2 regions of the Hymenobacter tibetensis genome follow, and region 2 is predicted to be linked to the other one. Evidence: riboswitches for the same ligand, from Rfam matches in the RefSeq annotation. Region 2 holds a riboswitch; the other holds the start of a gene.
The links. Region 2 has a riboswitch for S-adenosylmethionine ahead of MTX78_RS09065 (amino acid permease). Riboswitches for the same ligand answer to the same signal wherever they lie in the genome.
Positions count from the first base shown of each region.

Region 1: it holds a riboswitch for S-adenosylmethionine, as region 2 does, so the genes downstream of both, MTX78_RS14020 (PLP-dependent cysteine synthase family protein) here and MTX78_RS09065 (amino acid permease) in region 2, are expected to answer to the same signal.

Region 1 is NZ_CP094669.1:3,505,517-3,513,254, forward strand. It holds gene MTX78_RS14010 (YsnF/AvaK domain-containing protein) at 300-776, shown strand; gene MTX78_RS14015 (YsnF/AvaK domain-containing protein) at 801-1,685, shown strand; gene MTX78_RS14020 (PLP-dependent cysteine synthase family protein) at 1,789-2,979, opposite strand; SAM riboswitch class I at 3,124-3,238, opposite strand; gene MTX78_RS14025 (SDR family NAD(P)-dependent oxidoreductase) at 3,454-4,254, opposite strand; gene MTX78_RS14030 (hypothetical protein) at 4,668-4,985, shown strand; gene MTX78_RS14035 (hypothetical protein) at 5,037-5,294, shown strand; gene MTX78_RS14040 (helix-turn-helix transcriptional regulator) at 5,421-6,374, shown strand; gene MTX78_RS14045 (DinB family protein) at 6,485-7,009, shown strand; gene MTX78_RS14050 (TIGR02594 family protein) at 7,128-7,682, opposite strand.
Region 2 is NZ_CP094669.1:2,280,450-2,288,187, reverse strand. It holds gene MTX78_RS09080 (NADPH-dependent assimilatory sulfite reductase hemoprotein subunit) at 1-1,471, shown strand, start outside; gene MTX78_RS25345 (TSUP family transporter) at 1,604-3,115, shown strand; gene MTX78_RS09065 (amino acid permease) at 3,199-4,659, opposite strand; SAM riboswitch class I at 5,000-5,111, opposite strand; gene MTX78_RS09060 (DHA2 family efflux MFS transporter permease subunit) at 5,241-6,863, opposite strand; gene MTX78_RS09055 (hypothetical protein) at 6,885-7,502, opposite strand; gene MTX78_RS09050 (HlyD family secretion protein) at 7,560-7,738, opposite strand, start outside.

The sequences.
Region 1 (7,738 bases), 1.2 Mb from region 2:
GCTCCTTTACTTCCGGCCAAACTTGTAGGGTACGGCACACGGAGTGAGAGGTTAAGCCCGTATTTTTTTACAGCGCTCCGCACCTTGGCCTGCCAAAACAAGGACTATGATTTATCATATTTATTTTCTGTCCAGCTTAGTTCACTGAAAAACGGCATTACAGGGCTTTCAACCCATCTTCCTTCTCAATTATAACATTTTAGCTATCCTTAATTAATACTGTCATTACTTTTTTACTAACAAAATTACAATATAAAATACCTGAAACTCACCATTTCAGGTGGCGTATAGGGGGTCCAATGACAACCTCATCCGACACCTTTTCCGCTGATGCCGCTGGCCGGCTGCCCGCTACTCCTTCGACGGCCCCCCTTGTGGTACCGATAATCGAAGAGCACGCCGTTGTTCACCGCGAAGTGGTGGAAAGCGGGCGCGTCCGCCTATCAAAAGTGGTGCAGGAGCACGAAGAGGCTATTGACTTTGCGCTGCAGCACGAAGAAGTGAAGGTAGAGCGGGTGGACGTTAACCGCTTTGTGGCCGACGAAGCCCCCGCCCCTACCATGCGCTACGAAGGCGACACGCTAGTCATTCCGGTGGTGCGTGAGGTGCTCGTGAAACGGCTACTCCTTGTAGAGGAGCTGCACGTGACCAAGCACCAAGTGCAAACCCAAGAAACGCAAACTGTAACTCTCCGCCACGAGCAAGTTCAGGTGGAACGCCTGGCGCCCGATGGCACTGTACTTCCAACTCCCCATTCCCAAAACCCAACCCTTTAATTGTTCACTAATTCTCTTAAAGCTATGAGCCAGACAGTAGTAGGAATTTTCGATAGTGCTGCCGAAGCGCAGAATGCTGCCCAGCAACTTCAAGCCGCTGGTTTCAGCCTTGAGCACGTAGACGTATCAACGGGCAATGCCCAATCCGGCCAATCCAGCCAATCATCGGATTCAAGCAATTACACCAATACTAGCGGTACTGCCACAGAAGGTGTTGCTGACGCTGCCGGCCGCACCGGCGACGGTATCGGCAACTTCTTCAGCAACCTCTTCGGGGGCGACGAGTACGAAGACACTCAGCGTTATTCGCACGTAGCTCGCTCAACGGGCTCTATTGTAACCGTACACGCCCATTCCGCTGAAAACGCACACCGCGCTGCTGAAATCCTGGACGCCGCCGGTGCTATCGACGTAAATGAGCGCGCTCAGCAATCAGGCTACCAGTCTACGGGTGGTCAGGCTTACGCCAGCGAAGCCACTACTGGCAGCGAAGGCATGTCGGCCAAGGTTATCGAAGAAAACCTACAGGTAGGCAAGCGGGTAGAGCAAACGGGTGGCGCTCGTCTGCGCAGCCGTATCATTGAGCGTCCGGTGGAAGCTAGCGTGCGGTTGCGTGAAGAGCACGTAACGGTACAGCGCAACCCAGTGAACCGCCCTGCTACCGAAGCCGACTTCAACACCTTCAAGGAAGGCAACATTGAAATCACGGAAAGCGCTGAGCGTGCCGTAGTAGGCAAAGAAGCCCGCGTGGTAGAAGAAGTAACGCTAGGCAAAGAAGTAACCGAGCGCGAAGAAACCATCCACGACACGGTGCGCAAAACCGAAGTGGACGTAGAGCGCCTCGACGGTGGCACCACCGATACAACCGGCTCCACCTACGATGCCGACGACACCACGACTCGTCGCTAAGTTAACGAACTCCATCTGACGGAAAAGGCAGCCTACTAGGCTGCCTTTTTTGTTTTGTGAGTAGCCGGTCGGCGGCAACTTCTTAGGCTGCCCTCTCCTGCATTTAGACCACTGAAAGCCGGCTGATTGGCTGATAGTGGGTGAACTCTATTTCGGGCGCCAGGTACCCCGCCCGCACGGGCTCTTTGCGGAGCAAGTCGGTGCTGAGGTACTTTTTGTTGCTGTCGCAGAGTAGCGTCACGACGGTGGCGGCCGAACCCAGGGCCGCTGCCTGCCGGATGGCGCCAATTACATTGGCCCCCGAGGAAATACCAACTGCCAGCCCGAGCTGGGTTGCCAGTTTTTGCGCCATCAGAATGGCGTCGCCGTCGTTGGCTTGCACCACGTGGTCGAGCTTCTGAAGGTCTACCAGCGCGGGAATAAACTCGTCGGAAATGCCCTGGATGCGATGCGAGCCTACCTTGTAGCCGGTGGTCAGCGTGGGCGACTCGGCGGGCTCCAACGGATGAATACGGACCGCCGGATTTTTGCTGCGCAGGTAGCTACCCACCCCCATTACGGTACCGCCCGTACCCACGCCCGCCACAAAGGCATCGGGGGTGCGGCCCAAGCCCCGTAGCTGCTCCCAAATTTCCACGCCCGTGGTGCGGGCATGCGCTTTGGCATTGACACCGTTCTCGAACTGCCGGGGCAGAAACACATTGGGGCAGGCAGCAGCTATGGCTTCGGCTTGCTTGATACTGCCCAAAAAGCCGCCCTGCTCTTTGCTGACTAAAGTTATTTCGGCGCCCAAGCTGCGGATGATGTTCACCCGCTCGGCGCTCAGCCAGTCGGGCATCAGGATGCGGACCGGGTGGCCGAGGGCTTTTCCAATGGCGGCAAACGCAATGCCGGTGTTGCCGCTGGTGGCCTCCACAATAGTGTCGCCGGGCTTTATTTCGCCGGTGCGGTACGCCTCTTGCAGGATGTAGAGCGCCATTCTGTCCTTTAGGCTACCCGTCAGGTTGTAGTGCTCACACTTCACGTAGATGCGGCCGGGCTGGCCCTGATAGTGGTAGTGGAGTTCCAGCATAGGCGTGTTGCCTACCAAGTGCCAGAGGTGGTTGAATTTCTCGGTTAGCTCCGCCGACAAACAACAAGGCGCTTTGGTAAGATGCGCCGCGTCCGGCGGATGAATGGCAGCAGTAGCTTCTGGCAGCGCCGCATCGGCGGTCGGCCACTTGGCGGAGGTGGCACGAATGCCAGCTAGAAACGAGACGGGAATGGCGTGCGAAACGCGAGTAGCAACGGTCATGGCAGCAAGACGTTAAGGTGTAAAACACGTACTTAAAACCGCCTCTCTACCTGCTAGCACTCGATCAAGAAAGCTTATCGAAAAGGCATAAAAAAAGCCCTCCCGACAAGTCAGAAGAGCAGCACCTTTCCGTGCGCATCTTTCAACTTATCTTCTCCCAAGCAAACCGAAGTCTTCTTGGAACAGGATTTAGCACCTGGTATCACTACTGGTTGCTAAGGCATCATAGGGCCTGTCCCTCCGCCTTTCTTGATAAGTGCTCCGGTGAAGGAGCGTGCCGTAAATATAGGAACGAGAACTAACTATGCAAGAGCACGCTACAAAAAATCAAGCAAGTCATTCGCCATACAACAGAGTACCCGCCACCCCGAGTACCGCTCTGCCGGCTCGTCCCAGCACCCCGCTGCTGGCCACGCAACAGAAAAGGCTCCAGCAGTTGCCGGAGCCTTTTATCTTCTCGAATCTAAGATAGCGCTACTTGCTTTCGTCTACGGGTTTGCCTTGCTGGTGCATGTTGGCGGCTACCATGTCGTCGGGCATCAGGTTGCTGCTATACACCATGGCTTTGTTTTTCAGGCCGGATATCACTTTGTCTGTGCCCGCTAGCAGCGCCTCGTAGCCGTCTTTGGCCACTTCGGCAGGGTCGGCTTTGCTGCCTTCGGCCACCAGCTTCGACTGGTTCATGTCGGCTTTGTTGAAGAAGTCGGTATCCGTTACGCCGGGCAGCAGGGCCGTAATGGTCACGCCCGACTCTTTGGTTTCTTCCCGGATGGCTTCCGTAAACGACGTCACGAAGGCCTTGGTGCCGTGATATACGGCCTGGAGCGGGCCAGGCATCTCGCCGCCGATGCTGGATACTTGCAGGATTTTACCTTCGCCGCGGGCTACCATCTCTTTCAAGAAGCACTTGGTAAGCACCACGTACGCCCCAATATTTAGTTGGATGATGTCTAGTTCGCGGTAGATGTCGGTTTCCACAAACTCGCCATACTGGCCCTGGCCGGCATCGTTCACGAGCACATCTATCTGAATGCCTTCGGCTTTCACTTGGTCGTACACCTGGAACGGCGCCTCCCGCTGAAACAGGTCGCGCGCAATCGGAAGCACGTTGATGCCGTATTGCTGCCGGAATTCGGCGGCCGTGCTTTCCAGCTCTTCCTGGTTGCGGGCCACCATCACTAGGTTGTAGTGGTCTTGCGCAAATAGCTTGGCTAATTCGTAGCCAATGCCGCTAGTGGCCCCGGTGATGAGGGCATATTTTGAGTTGTCTGCCATCGTATGTAGATGTTGTGTGGTTGGATCAGGCTTGGGTTTACGGTGGTAATTAATCCTCGTTTAGCATATCGGTTACGCGTTTTTCCCCGTATAAAAAGCCGGATAGCGCAAAGCTGAGCCGTAGGGTGAAAGGGTTGATTGCCTTGAAGGAGGTTGAGTTGCCACACGATGTGGCCCTATTGACTCGATAGGCCCTTTGCTGGGTGTTACAACTTTGCTTGCTGCCATTTTCCACTGATAGCCTACGTACTTGGTGTTGTGCCTTACCTTTTTTCTTGTTCTGTAAAATCAGGGTTTCCCCCACCAGAAACCCGTACAAATCCGGGAGCTAAAACCCGGCATGTGGCCGTTGTTGCTACTACCTGAATCTTCCACGTCAGATAGACCTCCGCCACATCACCAACCAACCCCTTATGCTTTCTTCCAGCTATCCACCCGTAGCAACACCCGCGGCCGCGTTGCAGCTCCACCTGGTTCCAGCCGGCCGTCGCCTCGACTTCGAGATTCTGCCCAACTACTTTGCCTACGTGTACCGCCGCCAGAACCAGAACGAGTGGCAGTGCGTGGCGCGCAATGCCTGCAGCCCCTACTTCGACCATTCTCCGGTGCCCGCTACCTCACAACCCGAGTACATGGTTTGCTACTGCGACGCGGCCGGCACTACCAAAGCGGCTACTGCCATTGCAGCAACTCCGCCAGCTACTTTTCCCGCCTCCCACCGCGCGGCGTAGCCCAACCGGCAAGAGCACAGCACTTTCTTTTCCACCACCAACCCCACTACCATGGCCTCTTCTAGCCCCGACATCGATCCTACTCAATTAGTGCGCTTCACCCTGCAAGTGGAAAACCTAACTTCTCCCGACCGCATTAGTGAAATGCGCCAACAGCTTATGGGCATGGGCTTGCTAGTTGACCGCATCGATCAGGGCGAGGTGGAAGTGGCGGCCAATCACGGTACCAACCCAGGAGCCGACTCTATCCGCAAGGTGCTGAACAACGCAGGATTTTCGGTGGGCGACATTACGGCCACCCCTGGATAGCGTACACTCCTACTTGCTGACTTGCCTGCGGTGTTTTGGTGAAAACTACAACCGCTAGAGTGCGTTCCCAATCTGATAGCCATTGTCGCCAGTAAGCTGGCTGGCAATGGCTATTTTGCTGATGCTATGAATCGTTTCGACCGTATTACCGCTATTCTGGTGCAGTTGCAAGCCCGTCGCCTCGTACGAGGACAAGACTTGGCTGAGCGGTTTGGCGTAAGCCTACGCACCATTTACCGCGACCTGCGCACCCTCGAAGAAGCGGGCGTACCGCTGTGTGGCGAAGTGGGGGTCGGCTACTCTTTGGCCGATGGCTACCGGTTGCCGCCCGTCATGTTCACTCGTGAAGAAGCCACGGCCCTCGTCACGGCCGAAAAGCTGGTAACCCAACTCACCGATGTACACACCGCCCAACTCAGCAAGGGGGCCATGGACAAGTTGCGGGCCGTGTTGCGCCGCACCGACCGAGATTATCTGGAAGAACTGAGCCCCCACATTACTATTCTGGGGGGTCGGCATCAGCAGGCAGCCATGCCTTTGCCGCCCAACACGCACCAATTGTTGCTCACGGGCATTGCCAGCCGGCAAGTGGTTTCGCTGGACTATCGGGCGGGCTACCACGGAGCCCCCACCCAGCGCGACGTTGAGCCAATCGGCATCTACTTTGGCCACTATTGGCACGTGGTAGCTTTTTGCCGCCTGCGCCAAGAGTACCGCGACTTTCGCCTCGACCGTATTGCGCAACTGCGCCTCCACGACGAGCAGTTTGCGCCGCGCCCCGAAACCCTGCACACCTACTGGCAACAACTGGCGGCCAAGCGGCAGCAACAGTCGGCGGTGGTGCGGTTTGCGCCCGAAGCCCTGCCCCACTTCGAAGAAAACAAGCGCTACTTCGGGTGGGCGCATGAGCAACGCCTACCCGACGGCTGGGTGGAGGCTACCTTCCTGACCAGCCAACTCGACTACTTAGGACGCTGGCTGCTACTTTTTACCGGGCAAGTGAACGTGGTGTCGCCGCTGGCCCTACAGGAGCAATTGCGCGCATTGGCACTGGCGGCCTACGAATACTTTGCCAAGTAAGAATTGAGGTAGCTAATTGAAAAAAGTACGCGGGTCGAGTTTTCTACTGACATAGGGCTGTCATAGAGGGCAAGTAGGTTTGAGACATCATTCACCTAACCCCTCTTTCTATGCTGACCGACACGCTAGCCCCCCTCGCCCATGCCCTGGTAGTTGAACTAGAAGACGAGCTACAAACCACCCGCCGCGTATTGGCGCGTGTTCCCGACGCCCAGTTCAACTGGCAGCCGCACCCCAAGTCGATGCAGATCGGCTACTTAGCATCGCACATCACCGACTTGATGGGGGGCATTGCTAATACCTTAGTAACCACGGAACTGGATTTAACTTACTTTCTGGAACGCGAAGCGCAGCCCGCCACAAATAGCCGAGAGCTACTGGAGCGCCTCGATACCAACGGTGCTACTGCCCTCACGGCGCTCACCGCCGCCACCCCCCATGATTTCGAGCACCTCTGGACCCTGCGCCAGGGCGAGCAGATACTGATGAGCCAGACCCGCGCCGAAACAATCCGCCACCTCATCAACCACATGGCCCACCACCGGGGCCAGCTCAGCGTGTATCTGCGCCTACTCGATGTGCCGGTGCCCGCCATCTACGGCCCCTCCGCCGACGAGCCTATGTTTGAGGCGTAAACCGAAATCCTGACCACAGCCCAATACCCCCTACTAGCGCACCAGTGGGAGGTGTTGGGCTGTGGCCTGCGGCTACGGCAATAGCCTGAGGATGCCGGTTGTGCAAGGCGCTTCTTACTTACGCTTCGTTGTGCGAGAGGGCCGTGGTGGTGGCCAGTCGGATCCGGCGCACGTTATCGGGCTGTAGTTGGTAAGCGGGCCGGCGGGCCGTGTAGAGGCGCGTTTTCGCCATTCTAGTCACGCACACACAGTCGCCTTGATTGCCCCCGAGTACGTGGTAGGCGGTTTCGTCTTCGCCCACATACAAACCCACGTGCCCGGCCCGGCTGCCATCGGTCGTACGCCGTACGAACACCAGGACATCCCCGAGCATCGGGGTTTTGGTGAACACACCAAACGTACCCCAGTTCAGGGCCCATAACGGGTCTTTGACCAGTGGCTTATCGGCGCGCTTGGCTACTACCGCCATAAAGAGGCCACACCACGGAATGCTATCGGCCACGTACATCTGGGTAACATTTTTCTCGCCGGTTTCCTTGGCCCAACTGATAATAACCGGGTTGTTTGGGTCGCCGGGCTGCTCTACCGTCCCGAACACCGCCAGGGCCTCTTTAATCATGCGGGGGCCGGGTTCTTCTGCCAGCCACTGATATTTCTTGGGAAGCGTTGCCATATATACATACCACCGTTAGATGCACCCTCTTTATCAACGTCCTTAGCCTTGGCTCT
Region 2 (7,738 bases):
CATTGCCACGCCCGCGCAGTGGCTGCGTATGGATGAACTCTCGACGAAGTTCGCCAACAACACCCTCAAGATAACCACCCGCCAGACGTTTCAGTTACACGGGGTGCTCAAGCGCAACCTCCAGAAGACGATTCTCGGCTTCAACCAGGTGTTTATGGACAGCATTGCGGGCTGCGGCGACGTGAACCGCAACGTGATGTGCAACCCCAACCCGCACCAGTCCGAGGTGCACGCGCAGGTGTATGAAGTGTCGCGCCAGATCAGCGCCCACCTCACGCCACGCACGTCGGCCTATTGGGAATTGTGGCTCGATGGCGAACAGCAGCACATCAGTGCGCCCAACGAAGGCGAAGAGGATGCCGAGCCGATCTACGGCAAAACCTACCTGCCGCGCAAGTTCAAGATTGCGCTAGCCATTCCGCCCCACAACGATACCGACATCTTTGCCAACGACTTAGGCCTAATTGCCATCGAGGAAAAGGGCCAACTACTCGGCTTCAACGTGGCGGTTGGCGGCGGCATGGGCATGACGTTCGGCATGCTCGATACCTACCCGCGCCTGGCCGATATCATCGGGTTCGTGCCCGCCGACAAGGTAGTGGACCTCTGCGAAAAGGTGGTAACCATTCAGCGCGATTGGGGCAACCGCGAAAACCGCAAGTACTCGCGCCTCAAGTACACCCTCGACCGGGTGGGCCTGGATGTATTCAGGCAAGAACTCAACCAGCGCCTGGGCTACGAGTTGGAACTCGGCCGCGCCTACAAGTTTGAAAGCACCGGCGACGCCTTCGGCTGGACAACCAGCCCCGATGGTGCGCATCACCTCACGCTGCTGGTGGAAGGCGGCCGCGTAGCCGACCGCCCCGGCAACACCCTGAAAACCGCGTTGCGCGAAATTGCCGCCTTCCACACCGGCGACTTCCGCCTGACCGGCAACCAAAACGTGATTATTGCCAACGTAGCGCCCGAGCACCGCCTCACTATTCAAGCTCTGCTCACCGAACATGGCGTGGAAGTAGCCGGCAACGACTTGTCGGGGCTACGACGCGGGGCATTGGCGTGCGTGGCGCTGAATACCTGCTCGCTGGCATTTGCCGAAGCCGAGCGTTATCTTCCGCAGTTGCTCACTCGATTGGAGGAAAGCATGAAAGCGTATAATTTAACGCAAGATGATATCTTGCTGCGGATGACGGGCTGCCCCAACGGTTGCGCCCGCCCTTATCTGGGCGAAATTGGGTTGGTGGGCCGCTCCGTCGGGCGTTATAATTTGTATTTGGGAGCGGCTTTCAACGGCGAGCGGCTCAACAAACTGTATAAAGAAATGCTGGATGAAGATGGTATAGTGCGGGAGCTGACGCCGATTTTTGCCGACTATGCTGAAAACCGAGAGCCGCTTGAGCGGTTTGGAGATTTCACCGTCCGTCGGGGGTACGTGCAAGCTTCCACGCACGGCCTGAACTTCCACGAGTAGCATGTGCCTATAGAAATGGTGTCGGGCTGCATTTGTCGAAGCCTGACGCTCTTTTTATATAGCTCCTTTTCCCTTGGCCGCTACTGTTGCCAACGTCCGCGCTACCAGAACTGACCTTCCAACCTACCATCCATGTCTCTTTCCAATAACCCTGTGTCACAGCCACGCTCCGAGCCCCCACTAACAGGAGCGAACCGACTGTTTCCCATCTTCTTGAAATTGGAACAGCTGCACGTGCTGCTGGTAGGCGGCGGAAATGTAGGATTGGAAAAACTGTCTGCTATTCTAGCGAATAGCCCCGCGGCAGCGGTAACCGTAGTAGCCACTTATTTTCTGCCCGCCCTACGGGAACTGGCTGCGCGCCATCCGGCCGTGCAGCTCCGCGAAGGTCCTTACCAGATTACCGACCTAGTAGGCCACGACTTAGTGATTGTAGCCACCGACGACAAGGCCCTGAACCTCACCATCAAGGCCGATGCCACCCGGCAGCGCCTGCTCTGCAACGTAGCCGACACGCCCGACGCCTGCGACTTTTACTTGGGCTCCATCGTGCAAAAAGGCGACTTGAAAATTGCCATCAGTACCAACGGCAAGTCGCCGACCATTGCCAAGCGGCTGCGCGAGATGCTCACCACCACCCTCCCCGACGAGCTCAACGACGTGCTACAACGCATGTCCTCGATTCGGGAGAAGGTAGGCGGCGACTTTGCGCACAAAGTACGCTCCCTCAACGCCGTGACGGCTGAGCTAACCGGCGGCCCGGCCTACGAGTCGCCGGCGGCGGCTATGTGGCGCCGCCGGGCTACCATGTCGCTGCTGGCGTTCATGGCCATTATTATTATCAACATCATCTCCTACTACGTCACCTGGCAGCAGGCGTGGGAGGTAGCAAGCAACGCCGATACGTTCTACATTTTCGTCGCCATCGGCTTTGGGGCGCAGATTGTTGATGGGCTATTGGGCATGGGCTACGGGGTGGTGACGGCCATCAGTTTGATGAGTTTGAACATCTCGCCGGCTGCGGTCAGCGCGAGTATTCATACCGCCGAAATGTTTGCTAGCGGCGCATCCGGTTATCATCACTACCGCTTCGGCAACGTCAACAAGAAGCTGTTCAAGGTGTTGCTGATTCCGGGCGTTCTGGGCGCCATCACGGGGGCCTACCTGCTGGCTACGTTTGGTGAGGAATATGCGAAGTACGTGAAGCCGTTTTTGGCGGTGTATCTGCTGCTGCTAGGTATCCGCATTATTTCCAAGGCCTTTTCCAAGCCGAGTGCGCGCAAAAAGCACAAGAAGCTAGGTGTACTGGCCGCGGCTGGCGGCTTCCTCGATTCGTTTGGCGGCGGCGGCTGGGGCCCCCTCGTGACGAGCACCCTCATTGCCGGGGGCCGCACACCGCAGTACGTCATCGGGTCGGTGAGCGTCACCGAGTTCTTCGTCACGTTTGCCAGCGCCGTTACGTTCTTCGCCACGCTGGGCATTTCGCACTGGCAGATTATCCTGGGCTTGATTGTGGGTGGCGTTGCCGCTTCGCCCATAGCAGCCCGCCTCGCTGGCCGCATCCCCGTTCGGTGGATGTTTGTGGGCGTAGGGTTGATGGTGATTGTCTGGAGCTTGTGGGCACTGCGCAAGGTGTTTTTCTAGCGCAACCTTTGGCCGCTCTTCTATAAACACAAACGCCCCGACCAGCACTGGTCGGGGCGTTTGTATTTTCAATAATGTACGTGCTATACTTCTTGTGCAGGCAGCTCACTTTGCTGCCGCAGTTTGCTGTGCTTCTTGCCGTAGCCATAGTAGATAGCTAGGCCAATAGCCAGCCATACCCCTAGCCGCAACCACGTTTCCCACGGCAACGACACCATCATTACCAAGCAAGTCAGGATGCCGAGAATAGGTACCACGGGCACCCACGGCGTGCGGAAACCACGCGGCGCGTTCGGCTCTTTCTTGCGCATAATCAGGATGCCCAAGCACACCATCACGAAGGCCAGCAGCGTACCAATACTGGTCATTTCGCCTACTACTGAAATCGGCACGAAGCCCGCAAACAGGGCAATGAATAAGCCGAGCAGCAGGTTGGATTGCAGCGGCGTACGGAACGTGGGGTGAATCTTACCAAACACTGGCGGCAGCAAGCCATCCTTGGCCATCGAGAAAAACACCCGGCTCTGCCCCAACAAATCCACCAAAATAACCGAGGTGTAGCCGATAATGATAGCCAGAATAACGGCGGCCGATAGCCAAGCATACGGCGTTTTCTCGATGGCAATAGCCACCGGTGCGGCGCTGTTCTTGAACTCAGTGTAGTTAGCCAAACCGGTCATTACGTGTCCGAAAAGCACAAATAGCACGGTGCAAATCAGCAGGGACCCGATAATGCCGATGGGCATATTGCGCTGCGGGTTCTTGGTTTCCTGCGCCATAGTCGCCACGATGTCGAAGCCAATAAACACGAAGAAGATAACACCCGCTCCGCGCAGAATGCCACTTAGTCCAAACTCTCCAAACGTCCCGGTATTCTCGGGGATATACGGTTGATAGTTGGCCGGGTCGATGTACTGCCAGCCTAGGGCAATGAACACCAGCACCACCGATACTTTCAGCGTGACGACCAACGCATTAAACCACGCCGACCCTGACGTTCCGCGAATGATAATAGCTGTAATAGCCAGCACAATCAGCATGGCCGGCACGTTCACGAAACCGTGCACCGACGTGCCATCGGCCAGCGTGGCTGTTTCGAAGGGCGACATGACTAGTTGCGCCGGAATGTGCAGGTTGTACTTGGCCAGAAACTTCACCAGGTATTGCGACCAGCTAATGGCCACCGTAGCCGCCCCAACCGAGTATTCGAGCACCAAGTCCCACCCAATTATCCAGGCAAACAGCTCGCCCATCGTAGCATAGGCATAGGTGTAAGCCGACCCCGACACGGGTACCATAGAGGCAAACTCGGCGTAGCAGAGGGCCGAAAACGCACAACCTACGGCGGCCACTACAAACGAGAGCGTCACGGCTGGGCCGGTGTTGTTGGCGGCGGCAATACCGGTGAGCGAGAACAAGCCCGCCCCAATAATTACCCCGATACCAATGGTAATCAGGTTGAAGCCATTCAGACTTCGTTTAAGCGTGTGGGAACCAGTTTCGGCAGCTTCGAGCCGCAGTAGTTCCAATGATTTTTTAAGCATAAAAAGTTGTGTAGGCACGCGCTAATGCACGCTCACCCGTTGAGTAAACCTGGTTGTGGATGCACCAAGTGGCTGGTAGTGCGGACGTAATGCCCGCGTTATACGCAGCCCGTTAGGCTTAGACCAGATAAGGAAAAAGTAATTGGAAGCAGGACTGATTAGGTGCCTATGGGCGCAGGACGCAGCACCATGCGACGGCAAACCCTAGAAATCAACTTTTGTGTATCGCTCAGCAACAACAACCCACGCCACAACAAACCCACCCGCGGCCCGCAGGCGCAGCGAATGAAGTAGCAAGTAGAAAAAGCGGGGTGTTCAGTGAATGAGGCACGGCAACTTGTTTTTATATAGCCAGAGAGTGAATCCGCTGGCCTTCGGTTGGCACCGTTCCGCGGGTAGCGGGGGTTGCCGGCGCGTCTTAGAGCCTGTCTCTCAGCGCCTCTGTATAAAAACAATCCTTCGTCGGTAAAGAATTGGTGCCGCAAAGGTAAGTCCAGCCTTCGCGCATTCACAAGTACATAGTTGAAGTTGAAAATGGAGTGGCCTTACAGGCTTATCTAGAATAACTACCTGCTTACCTCCTACCCCGCGGCGCCGGCCTGTCCGTCTTGGCCGGGTTTGTTGGCGCGCATCATAAACACGAGCGGTATCGATAGCAAGCAAGCGAATCCCAGCAGATAAAAGGAATCGATATAGGACAGGATGTTGGCCTGCAGCTGCACGGCACCATATATAGTGGCTTGGGCGCGCTCCGTTGCTTCGGCTAGGCTACCACCAACGGTGGCTTGGGTGGAAGCTAAGCTTTGCACGCCTGCTTCATAATTGGGATTCGAGAAGTTGAGGCTGTCGATGATGCGGCTTTGGTGGAACTGCGCGCGGCGGGCAATCAGGGTGGTAATAGCGGCAATGCCGAAGCTGCCACCCAACGACTGCGCCAGGTTGATGAGCGTAGCCGCCTGGTTGGTTTTGTTTTTGGCAATGCCCACGTAGGCGGCTACACTGATGGGCACAAACAGGAAAGCCAAGCCCATACTTTGATACACGCGGGCCTTAGCTACACTCGCAAAGTCGATGTCGGAGCTGAGTACATGGGCGTAGTTGAACAGCGCAAGGGTGCTGATGATCAAGCCGAACAAGATCATCCAGCGCGCTTGTACCTTACCCGACAGCACCCCCACTACCGGCATCAGCAGCAGTACCGACGCCCCGCCCGGCGAAATAGCCAATCCGCTTTTCACGGCGGTGTAGCCCAACAGGTTTTGCAGAAACAAGGGGAGTTGCGTGGAGCTACTAAACAGCACCGCACCCACCGCAAACATCACTAGCACTGCCGCCGCGAAGTTGCGGTGCCGGAGCAGTTTCAGGTCGATGACAGGATCTTTGGAGCGCAGCTCCCATATAACTCCGGTTACCAATGCTATGGCAGCCACCACGGATAGCGCCGTAATGGAGCCCGAGCTGAACCATTCTTCCCTTTCGCCGCGGCTCAGTACATATTGCAGCGCACTAAGACCTACTGCCAGCAAGCTGAGCCCGATATAGTCAACCTTGAGCCCACCAGCCCACTTCGCGGCTTTCTCCTTCACCATCGCCGGCGGGTCTTTCACTAGTATCGACACCAGAAAAGCCGTTACGATGGCTACCGGCACGTTCACGAAAAACACCCAGTTCCAGCTGGCATTATCGACGAGGTAGCCGCCTAGCGTGGGCCCGACAGTGGGCGCTACCACCGTGGCTACCCCGTAGGCCGCAAACGCTAGCCCGCGTTGCGCCGGTGGAAAAGTATCGGTCAGAATGGCCTGCGCCATGGGCGAAAGCATGCCGCCGCTCAGCCCTTGTATCACGCGCATGAACACCAGAAACCCAATGGATGGCGACAAACCGCACAGCAGCGAAGTAGCACCGTAGGCCAGCAGGCAAATCGAGAACAGGCGCTTACGCCCCACCACCGTAGCCAGAAACCCGGCCACCGGCAGCACTACCGCCTTCGATACCAGTTGCGCCGTTACCACCCATGTTACCTCGTCTTCGGCGGCGCTCAGGTTTCCTCCAATCTGCGACAGCGCTACCGACACGCTGGTATCGTCCAGCACTTCCATGAACGTTGCCATGGCCACCGTCACCGCAATAATCCACTTGAGGTTGCCCCCGTGGCTAGCAGTGGCATCACTGGCTGGTTTTTTCAAGGTTTTGGTTGAGCTCATAGCTACTACTTCGAGCGGCCACTACTGCGGCGTGGTATGCAAATGCGTGCGCAGCCGCGTCACGGCTTCCTTGTAGTGCGTGGTAAAATCAGCCAGGATTTCCTCGCGCGTTACGCTCTCAATTTCGCGCCCTTCCGTCCAAGTGCTAAGCAGCTCGATGGTTTTCGTGCGAGCGGGCTTTTTGTCGTCTTTCTTTTCGTCCTTTTCCTCGTCTTCGCCTTCCGATTCGCCGTCTGCATCCGACTCGTCCTTATCGTCCTCATCTTCGGTTTCCTCCTTCTGACCGGCAGCCTCCGTGGCTTTGTCGGCTAACTCGTTTTCCTCGAACCAGCAGTGAATGTAGGGCGTGACGGTTTCGATGCGGGCTTCGGCCACTACGGCATACTGAAACTCCACGGGTCCTTCGGGCCGATGCACAATCAGGTAGATGCGGCTTTGGTCGAGGCCCGTTTCGCAGGTACGGCCGTGCTGGCGCAAGGCTTCAGCCGCCGCTTCCAGAGCCGGCCGTGCCACTTCCGAATAGAAAGTACCTTGCCGGGTGAGGTTGTGGCTGAACGCTTGGTTTTCGCGGTCTACAGTCGCAAAGAAATTATTCAAATCTGCTTGCCAGCGTCCCGGCGAAGTGGATTGGGGCTCCATTGAGTACTATGTTAAATTGTGATTCCAGTGAGCAGAAGCCATCCAGCCGCTACTATTTCAACGAACGGCGGCGCGTGAACCGGCACTCTCATTACGAGGTGCAGTAGGCTTCTCGGTCGGCTCGACGCTGATGTCTACTTCAGGCACTACCGACATGCCAGGGGCTAGCAAGTGCAGGTTGGGCTGACCATCAAACACGATTTTGACGGGGATGCGCTGAACTACTTTCACGTAGT